Sporocytophaga myxococcoides: one gene and its partner. The protein of the gene in region 1 binds, or shares a complex with, the protein of each later gene. Links are inferred from orthologs where the notes say so. Each region holds a gene or a part of one and is shown on either strand. Other genes may lie near its edges.

Region 1 (4,583 bases):
AAAATAATTTTTTTAAGTAAATGACAATAAGGTTTACATCGCTCTTTTTATTAGTTTTCGGATTTTCTTTTACTAATGCCAATGCGCAATTAGGCGGAAGAGCATCTTATCAGTTTCTGAATGTCCCTGTAAATGCAAGGGTTGCCGGATTGGGAGGTATCAATATCTCTCAACCTGGTATTGACATCAATCTGATGACTCAAAATCCTGCAACGCTTTCTGATTCACTCAGGAATTATCTTTCTATAAATTATTTACCATACCTTGCTGATATAAAGGCTACTATGGTAAATTATGCATTTAATGCAGGAAAGACCGGAACCTGGGGGGTAGGTATGAGATACTTTGATTACGGTACCTTCAGCGGAGCTGATCTTGCCGGAAATAGTACTGGAGATTTTAAATCAAAAGAGTATGTTTTTACTGTTGCGAAATCTCATACCATTAATCATTTCACATTAGGAGCCTCGTTAAACCTGGCTTTTTCACAAATTGGAACTTATAATTCAGCTGCTCTGCTTACTGATGTGGGAGGTATATTCAAACATCCTGAAAAGGATTGGGCAATAGGACTTGTAATTAAAAATGTAGGTGTGCCTTTGAAAAAATACGTGTCCGGAGAAACTGTTGATTTACCCACAGATGTTCAGTTAGGAACTAGCTTCAAGCCTGAACACATGCCGGTAAGGCTGTCACTGACAGCTCACCACCTTCACAAATGGGATATAGTTTACGATGATCCAAATCAAAAAGGAAAAGTAGATTTGAATGGTAATGTCATTAAGGAGAAGGTTTCTTTTGGAAGTAAATTACTAACTCACTTTGCGGTCGGAGCTGAGTTTTTGATGTCTAAAAATTTTCAATTGAGAGCAGGTTATAACTTTTTACGAAGAAAAGAATTAAAAGAAGAAAGTAAATCTGGAGGAGCCGGACTCTCATTAGGTGGTATGGTCAGGATAAAATATTTTGAATTCGGCTATACCAGATCATTTTATTATATCGGAACAGGTACAAACCATTTTACTCTAACTACAGATTTTAACAGAATATTTAAAAAGAGGATCTGATGATTGATAATAACAGCTATTTAACTCCAAGACAAATTGTAGAGGAGCTTGATAAATATATTATAGGTCAGCACGAAGCGAAGAGGAATGTTGCTATTGCCTTAAGAAACAGATGGAGGCGTATGAATGCCGGACAGGATATGCAAAGGGAAATCGTTCCTAATAATATTCTGATGATTGGTGCAACAGGAGTTGGAAAAACAGAGATAGCCAGAAGATTGGCAAAAGTTGCTGATGCTCCTTTTACTAAAGTGGAGGCTTCGAAATTTACAGAGGTTGGATATGTAGGAAGAGATGTTGAGAGTATGGTAAGAGATCTTGTTGAACAATCTGTAAACATGGTGAAAGCCCGCAAAAAGGAAGATGTTAAGGCTAAGGCAGCACAAATAGTTGAAGATATTATCCTTGATGCTCTAATTCCTCCATTAAAAAAGAGTCCATCCGGAATTTTTACAGGTGAAGTTCCATCTCCGTCTTCTTCTGACGATGACCATGAGCTGAATGAAAGAACAAGAGAGAAGTTCAGGGAGAAAATTAAATCGGGAGAACTAGATGAAAGGAAGATTGAAATAAATGTTTCTTCGAATAGCAATCCTGGGGTAGGCGTAATCGGTGGAGGTATGGATGAAGTTTCCATGATGAATATTCAGGAAATGATTAGTGGCATGATGCCCAAAAAAACCAAGAAGAGGAAAGTGTCTATTGGTGAAGCCAGACAACTATTGCTGGAAGAGGAAGCTGCCAAGCTTATAGATATGGATGAGGTGAAGGAGGAGGCTATTAGAAAGGCAGAAAATACAGGAATCATTTTTATTGATGAAATTGATAAAATAGCTTCAGGTTCCAGAAAAAATGGAGGAGGAGGCCCCGATGTAAGCAGAGAAGGGGTGCAGAGAGATCTGTTACCGATCGTAGAAGGTAGCTCAGTAAATACAAAATATGGGGTAATTCAGACGGATCATATCCTTTTTGTAGCAGCAGGAGCATTTCATATCTCCAAGCCATCAGATTTAATTCCGGAATTACAAGGAAGGTTTCCGATCAGGGTAGAACTGAATAGCCTTACCAAGGAAGACTTTTTTCAGATATTAAAAGCACCTAAAAATGCTTTGACAAAACAGTATCAGGCTATGTTGAATGCAGAGGGAGTAGAGCTTACATTTATGGAAGATGCTCTGGAGAAAATTGCTGAAATAGCTTTCAACGTAAATACTGAAGTGGAAAATATCGGGGCAAGACGGCTTCACACGGTAATGAGCCATCTTTTAAATGAAATAATGTTTGACGTCCCTGAGAAAATTGGCCCAAATGCAAAAATTTTAATTACTAAAGAAATTGTATCTGAAAGGTTGTCAGGATTAGTCAAAAATCAGGATTTAAGTCAGTATATATTATAACAAAAGAAAAAAAGCAAAAAAAAAGGCAGATAAAAATTATCATGCCTTTTTTTATGACTAAATTGTTGGTAAACTCGTAACTCAAACAGTATTAGGATTTTTGTGCATGTTTTATAAGACGGGTTGCAGATTTTTATGACGATTTTTCAAGGCGATATAAACAGGAATACAGTAATTTTAAGGTTATTTCTTCTATCCGGAACTAGCCTTGCTTTTGCATTTTTTATTTTTACCAATAGCTATGAAGACTCGTTTTACAGCTATTTAATATTTACAGCACTTATAATTGCTCTTGTAGTTATTAATTTATTGTCCCTAAGAGTATTTACTCAAAGCAGGAAGGATGTTATCAATAAGGTCAATGCTGACAATATGGTAACTCTGCTTGACAATATTTCTGACATTTGTTGCATATGCGATAAAGATTTCAGGTTTATTTATTGGAATAAGGCTGCTGAGGAAATCTCCGGGTATAAATTTGAAGAAATTGCAGGCAAAAGATTCGATGATCTTTTTAAATCAGCATCCACTCCGGAAAGAGATAAACTGATCGGCCAAATGATTATGGAGAAAAGAAAGTCTCTGACTTTTTCTTATGAAGCCTTTATGAAAGGTATTCTCAATCAGTTTGAAATAACCGTTTTCCCTTCAGGTGATAATTATATTTACCTGGTGCGGAATATTACCGATAAATTATTAATAGAACAGCAGAATAACAGAACAAACAAAATTCTGGAAGCAACTTCTGATCTTGTAGCAATGGTTAATGTGCAAGGGCAGAATGTTTATATGAATAATGCCGGAGTGAGGCTGCTGGATGAAAAAAATGATGATAGTAATGTCAGAAGGAGTTTAGTAGAAATGCATCCTCCGGATGTTTATAAATATTTGATTACAGAGGCCATTCCATATGCACTCAAACATGGCACCTGGCAAGGAGAAACCAGGTTTATTACATCTGAAGGAAAAACTATTCCTGTATCTCAGGTAATTATTGCTCATCTTGATTCTCAGGGGCATCTTGAATATATATCTACCATAGCCAGAGATATTTCCAAGGAAAAACAAGCTGAAGAAGAACTAAAGAAAATTAATTTTGAACTGGATCATTTTGTCTACAGAGCTTCACACGATCTAAGAGCTCCTTTAACTTCCATTCGAGGATTGGTAGAAATTTCTTTGGAAGAAAGGGACACACAAAAACTCAAGCAATACATGTCTTTTGTGGGAGATTCGGCTAAAAAGCTGGATAACTATATCATTAACCTCCTTTCAATTTCAAGAAATGATCGTCTTGAAATGGAGCAACGGCCAATTGATTTTTCCATACTCATACAAGAAACCATCGAAGAACTGAGATTCCTGAAAAATGCAGACAGGATAAATATTTCCTGGGATATTTCATGCGAAGGGCAATTCTGCTCAGATCTCATCAGGTTAAAAATTATTTTCAAAAATATCATTTCCAATGCCATAAAGTACCAGCGTGTCAATATAACTAATTCATTTCTTTCAATAAATATCAGCGGTGATCCTCAATTGATACGAGCCGTTTTTACTGATAATGGAATTGGAATCCAGGAAGATTCAAAGGAAAGGATTTTTGACATGTTTTACAGGGGAACTGAGTTGTCAGATGGTTCAGGTCTCGGCCTTTATATTGTTAAAAGTGTCATTGAAAAGTTAAAAGGACGGATACAATTACATTCCAAAATTTCTGAAGGTACCACAACTATAATTGAGATTCCTGGTTATTCCATGAAAAAGGATACCGATCAGGAACTATGAAATATTATATAATAACAGGAACCAGTAAAGGATTAGGAAAAGCAATTGCAGAGCGTATATTATCCGATCCAGGCAATTTTGTGATAGGAATTTCCCGTACTGTCTCTATTCACCACGATAATTACGAGCACCTGTTTATCAACCTTTCTGAAGTTGATTCACTCCATAAATTTTATAATAGTATTTTCCCAAATTTCAGAAATCCATCAAAGATATGTTTGATTAATAATGCGGGTAATATTGGTGAAATTACCTATCTGGGAAAGCAACATGATCGAAAGATCATCGAAGGTTATAACTGTAATGTTATAGCGCCAGCTTTGCTCATGAA
Region 2 (5,548 bases), on another replicon or contig:
CTCCCGGCCTTATCAGATTAAATCCTGAAGAAAAAGCAAATAAAATACAAAGATATCAGCATTATTATGCCTTTTTTCTTTATAGTCTCGCAAGTCTTTCATGGGTACTGAGAAAAGATTATATCAAATTCTTTAAAAAGAATATAGGATCTCATGTAAATGATCATCCGAAGAAGGAATATGTAAAGCTGTTTTTATTTAAGTTTTTATATTACTTGGTATTTATAGTTCTACCTCTTGTATTTGTTGATATAACCTGGTGGCAGTTCATTATCGGATTTTTAACAATGCACTTTGCAGAAGGTCTTGTATTAGGACTTGTATTTCAGCTTGCACATGTTGTTGAATTAACAGAATTTCCTGATCCTAATGATGATGGGAATATTGAAGAGGCTTGGGCTGTACATCAGATGCGTACAACTGCCAATTTTTCAAGAAAAAGTCCAATTGCTGCATTTTTATGCGGTGGATTAAATATGCAAGTGGAGCACCACTTATTTCCTAAAATATGTCATATACACTATCCCGTAATTTCTGAGATAGTTAGAGAAACAGCTATTGAATTCGGTATTCCTTATCATGAATATCCGACATTTGGAGAAGCATTAGTATCACATTTTAAGGTTCTAAAAAGATTTAGCAGACCTGAAATGGAAATATCTGCCTAATAAAATAAGGTTAAATCCCTAAGAAATATAGATTTTAAGAAAAATATCCCCACTCCTGTATATTTTCAGGGTGGGGATAGTACTTTTTGCGTTTTATTTTTAAATTTGGTCCGTTAAAAACTTGTTTTGAAAGGTAGTTAAACCTTATTATTACAGTTTGAAATAAATTTTCTAAGCATTAATTAAACAATTGCATTTAGTACAATGGCTGAAGTGATCAGAATGCCCAAAATGAGTGATACCATGACTGATGGTGTTATTGCTACGTGGCATAAAAAAGTAGGAGACAAAGTAAAGTCCGGAGACGTACTTGCTGAGGTTGAAACTGACAAGGCTACAATGGAGCTGGAATCTTACGAGGATGGTACACTTTTATTTATAGGTGTAAAGGAAAAAGAATCAGCTCCTGTGGATGGAGTAATTGCTATCATTGGAAAAGATGGAGAAAACATCGACGGGCTTTTGAGCAGCGTGGGTAAAGGTGGTGCAACTCCTGCATCTGCTCCTTCAGAAACTAAACCTGAGCCGGCTCCTCAGAAAACAGCAGCTAAAGTGGATACATCAAATATTAATGCTGAGATAATCAGAATGCCCAAAATGAGTGATACCATGACTGAAGGTACCATCGTTGCCTGGCATAAAAAAGTAGGTGATAAAGTTAAATCCGGTGATTTGCTTGCAGAGGTAGCAACTGATAAAGCTACCATGGAGTTGGAATCATACAATGACGGTATATTATTATATGTAGGTGTTAAGGATGGAGAAGCTGTTGTTGTAGACGGGGTCCTTGCTATAATAGGAGAGCAGGGGGCTGATTATCAGACATTGCTTTCAGCTGCAGCATCAGGGACACCTTCTGCAGCACCTGCAGCAAAAGAAGAAAAGAAAGAGAGTACGGCTCTCCAGTCAACAGCGCAAACATCTTCCGTTTCCAGTGGTGATCAGAGACTGAAAGCTTCTCCACTGGCAAGAAAAATTGCAAAAGACAAAGGTATTGATCTGCAGCAGGTTCATGGATCAGGAGAATTTGGTAGAATTGTTAAGAAAGACATAGAAAGCTTTAAAGCTCCTGCAGCAACTCCTGTATCTGCTGAAACAAAAACCGTTTCTGCTCCTGCTTATGTAGGTCAGGAAAGTTTTGAGGAGGTTTCTGTTTCTCAAATGAGAAAAACAATTGCTAAAAGACTCGGCGAAAGTAAATTCGGGGCTCCTCACTTCTATCTGACTATGGAAGTAAACATGGATAAGGCAATCGAGGCAAGAGCAAGCATCAATGAGGTTGCTCCTGTCAAAATTTCTTTCAACGACATGGTAATAAAGGCCACGGCAGCAGCTTTAAGAAAGCATCCGAAAGTAAATTCGTCTTGGTTAGGTGATAAAATAAGATATAATCATCATATCCATATAGGTGTTGCAGTTGCGGTTGAAGAAGGCCTTCTTGTGCCTGTTTTGAAATTTGCTGATAATAAATCATTATCTCAGATAGGAACAGAAGTAAAAGAGCTGGGTGGAAAAGCAAAAAATAAAAAACTGACACCTGCTGAAATGTCTGGAAATACATTTACTATATCGAACCTGGGAATGTTCGGTATAGAAGAATTTACAGCAATTATCAATCCTCCGGATGCCGCAATTCTAGCAGTTGGAGGCATTAAACAACTACCAATCGTTAAAAACGGTGAAATAAAAATAGGTAATGTGATGAAACTTACTCTATCATGCGATCACAGAGCATTGGATGGAGCAGTTGGATCTGCATTCCTTCAAACTCTGAAAGACTTCTTGGAAGATCCGGTTAGAATTCTGGTTTAGTAAAAAATAAAAGAATAAGCCTCTCAACATCCGGGAGGCTTATTTGTTTATAAGAGTGAAGTGTATTTAAATTTTTTAAAGATTTTTAAGTAAATGGAAAAAATTAAATCAACAACTGTAATTTCTGTAATTCATAAAGGTGAAGTTGCTATCGGAGCTGATGGACAGGCAACACTGGGCAATACAATTGCTAAAAGTAATGTTAAGAAAATCAGAAAATTATTTGACGGAAAGATCATTTGTGGCTTTGCCGGAAGCACTGCTGACGCTTTTACATTACTTGAGAGATTGGAAGAAAAGCTGAATTCTTATGGAGGGAATTTGAAAAGAGGGGCAATTGAACTTGCAAAAGACTGGAGGACTGACAGATATCTGAGAAAACTCGAAGCAATGCTAATTGCGGCTGATAAAGATGAAATTCTGATTGTTTCCGGAACTGGCGATGTTATTGAGCCTGACAATCAGATCGCTGCAATTGGTTCGGGGGCAATGTATGCGCAATCTGCAGCACTGGCATTAAAAAAGCACGCACCTCACCTTTCTGCAGAAGAGATTGTTAGAGAAAGTCTGAATATAGCAGGGGATATCTGTATTTATACTAATCATAACTTAATAATAGAGACGATTAAATAATGATTCAAATATTACACAATCCCAGATGTACCAAAAGCAGGCAAGCCTTGGCTATTCTGACAGAATCTGGTGAAAATCCTGAAATAATAGAATATCTGAAAAATCCCCTCACGATAGAGGAGTTACAGGATATCATAGCCAAGCTTAAAATAAAACCTGAGGATTTGGTAAGAAAGAAAGAACCTCTTTTTGTTGAAAATTATAAAGGTAAGTCCTTTACGGATAAGCAATGGATTAAAATTTTATCTGAAAATCCGGTTCTTATTGAACGCCCGATATTAATTAAAGGTAATAAAGCTGTGATTGGAAGGGAAGAAGTAAAAATAAGAGAATTGCTGTAAATTCTTTCATTACCAGGATTCAAATTGAGTTAATATTAATTCCTCAATTTTTACTATATTCAGTAAAAATTGAGTTTAATGATTGTACGCACGGTACTGACAACATTGTGTCTTTTGTCCTATTTCAATAGCGTTGGACAGATTATCCCTCCCGAAAAAAAGAAATTTAATTTAGGAATTTATGATGGAATAGGAGGAGTTAATTTTTCTCCTATTCCAGCAGCTGATATCCAGGTTCTCAACACTACTTTAAGACTGGCGCCTGGGAACGACTATTGGGCGGTTGGGGTTTATCAGGAAATAATGCCATTATCAAAAATATTTTATAATTGGAGATGGATCGTTTCTGCCGGATACGGATCAAGAAAGGAAGAGGGACTTTTTTATGGAGGGGGAGCAACTGTAATTTCTAAAGGAAATTCTCTCATTCTCCTTACGGGTTTAAAAACTTATTTCGGATCCAGATTTTATTCTCAATTTCAGTTAGGATACATGAATACTCACTTTAAAACAGAAAACTTTCCTGATAAACGAGAAAATGGAGTGTATTTCGAATTTGGCCTGGGAGTAAATATTTTCAAAAATTTTAAGAAGAAAGCAGAATAATAGATGAATTTTCTGGGGCATTTATATTTGTCAAGGAGTCTTTCTGATGAAGTTATCGTAGGGAATTTTATTGCGGATGGAATAAGGGGAAAGGAATTAAAAGAGCTATCTCCTGAAGTTTTACCAGGTATAGTGCTTCATAGAAGTATTGATGAATTTACAGATAAGAATGCTTGGGTAAAAAAGAGCAAACAGAGGTTATATACTGAGTATGGAAAATATTCTCCTGTTATTGTTGATATTTTCTATGACCATTTTTTGGCAGTAGAATGGGGAAATTATTATCCTGAAATCTCGCTTAAAGACTTCGCTCAGGCCTCTTATGATTTATTGGAAAGCTATCCTCAATATCTTTCGGACCATATTAAGTTTCTCCTGACCCATATGAGAAACCAAAACTGGCTTTACAATTATTCAGAAATAAAATCACTTGAGAGAACTTTTGAGGGAATGTCAAGGCGGGCAACTTTTCATTCCCGAATGGAGACTGCCTGCAATGCTCTTATTAAGGATTATGATTTGTATAAAGAAGAGTTTAACGCTTTTTTTCCAGAGATTATACAGTTTGTGGAAGAGATGAAGATTCAGTGATAATACTGATTTTTTGAAGGCTTCGAATTTTTTGAGTCAATATTTGTTTTACATCCATACACTTATTTAAACCGGATCTTTCTGATCCAATTTAAATTAACCATTATGGGATTTCTTTTAAACACTTATTTATTCCTTTCCGAATCAAAAGATATCATGGTTGGAAGTTTTATTGGCTCAAATGTAAAACCAGCAAAAGTTGATAATTATGGCTCGGAAATCAGGAAAGGTATTCTCGCAAATCATCTTGTTACTAAATTTAAAAGGTCCCATTCTTTTTATCTTGCAAGTCAGAAACGTTTAAGCCCTAAGTTTTCAAAATATACGGAAGATGTTGTGGATCTCTTGTATGATCATCTTTTAGCATCCACATGGAAAGAAAGATCCGGATATCCATTTCTCGACTTTGTTCAAAATCTTTATCAGGATTTACTGGAATTTCATTCCGTATTTCCCTATAAAATGAATAGACTTTTGCCTTTCATAATTTCTAATAATCTGTTTGGTCTCCTTGAAACTATGAATGGCGTTCATAAATACATAAAACTAATGGCCAAAAGAGATACTTTAAAGGGAAATTTCGAATATGCCCTTACAGATTTTCTTGAAAGCTATGTGGAATTCAGAAAAGATTTTACTATTGTTCTAAAGGATTTGACTGAATTTGTCCAAACTGGTTGTAAAAATATTCTTGAGGAAAATTCTCAAGTTAAAACTCCCAGGATTATCAGAACTTATAAGTAAGGGCCACAATTCCTGTTTGATTGATATATGTTGGTATGATAGAAATATTTGAATCTTTCTTCTTTTTATGAATTTCCGGAATTAAAATTCCTAAGGCAACACCGATCGGAAGGCCAGCAATGATATCAGTTGGGAAATGCTGTCCGTTTTGGT

What was found. Proteins that work in one complex are often made in the same cells at the same time.
Region 2: the proteins of hslU (region 1) and hslV are in contact, whole or in part, in a solved structure (PDB 1G4A), measured with the Escherichia coli proteins. The link is inferred for Sporocytophaga myxococcoides from one-to-one orthologs.

Annotation. Positions count from the first base shown.
Region 1 is NZ_BBLT01000004.1:473,455-478,037, reverse strand. What follows is about bases 266-3,265. They hold hslU (ATP-dependent protease ATPase subunit HslU), read left to right. Parts: upstream 266-1,066; coding sequence 1,067-2,464; downstream 2,465-3,265. Other genes in these bases: MYP_RS25020 (PAS domain-containing sensor histidine kinase), read left to right, coding at 2,600-3,265; porQ (type IX secretion system protein PorQ), read left to right, coding at 266-1,067. In the rest of the region: more of porQ, read left to right, coding at 21-265; more of MYP_RS25020, read left to right, coding at 3,266-4,252; MYP_RS12185 (SDR family NAD(P)-dependent oxidoreductase), read left to right, coding at 4,249-4,583. UniProt on the Escherichia coli protein: ATPase subunit of a proteasome-like degradation complex; this subunit has chaperone activity. The binding of ATP and its subsequent hydrolysis by HslU are essential for unfolding of protein substrates subsequently hydrolyzed by HslV.
Region 2 is NZ_BBLT01000013.1:32,549-38,096, reverse strand. The notes cover bases 1,465-4,343. They hold hslV (ATP-dependent protease subunit HslV), read left to right. Parts: upstream 1,465-2,573; coding sequence 2,574-3,113; downstream 3,114-4,343. Other genes in these bases: MYP_RS22600 (acyl carrier protein phosphodiesterase), read left to right, coding at 4,064-4,343; MYP_RS22605 (hypothetical protein), read left to right, coding at 3,533-4,060; arsC (arsenate reductase (glutaredoxin)), read left to right, coding at 3,113-3,454; MYP_RS22620 (pyruvate dehydrogenase complex dihydrolipoamide acetyltransferase), read left to right, coding at 1,465-2,480. Also shown: MYP_RS22625 (fatty acid desaturase family protein), read left to right, coding at 1-668; more of MYP_RS22620, read left to right, coding at 873-1,464; more of MYP_RS22600, read left to right, coding at 4,344-4,651; MYP_RS22595 (ACP phosphodiesterase), read left to right, coding at 4,757-5,395; MYP_RS22590 (phosphatase PAP2 family protein), read right to left, coding at 5,379-5,548. UniProt on the Escherichia coli protein: Protease subunit of a proteasome-like degradation complex believed to be a general protein degrading machinery. The complex has been shown to be involved in the specific degradation of heat shock induced transcription factors such as RpoH and SulA.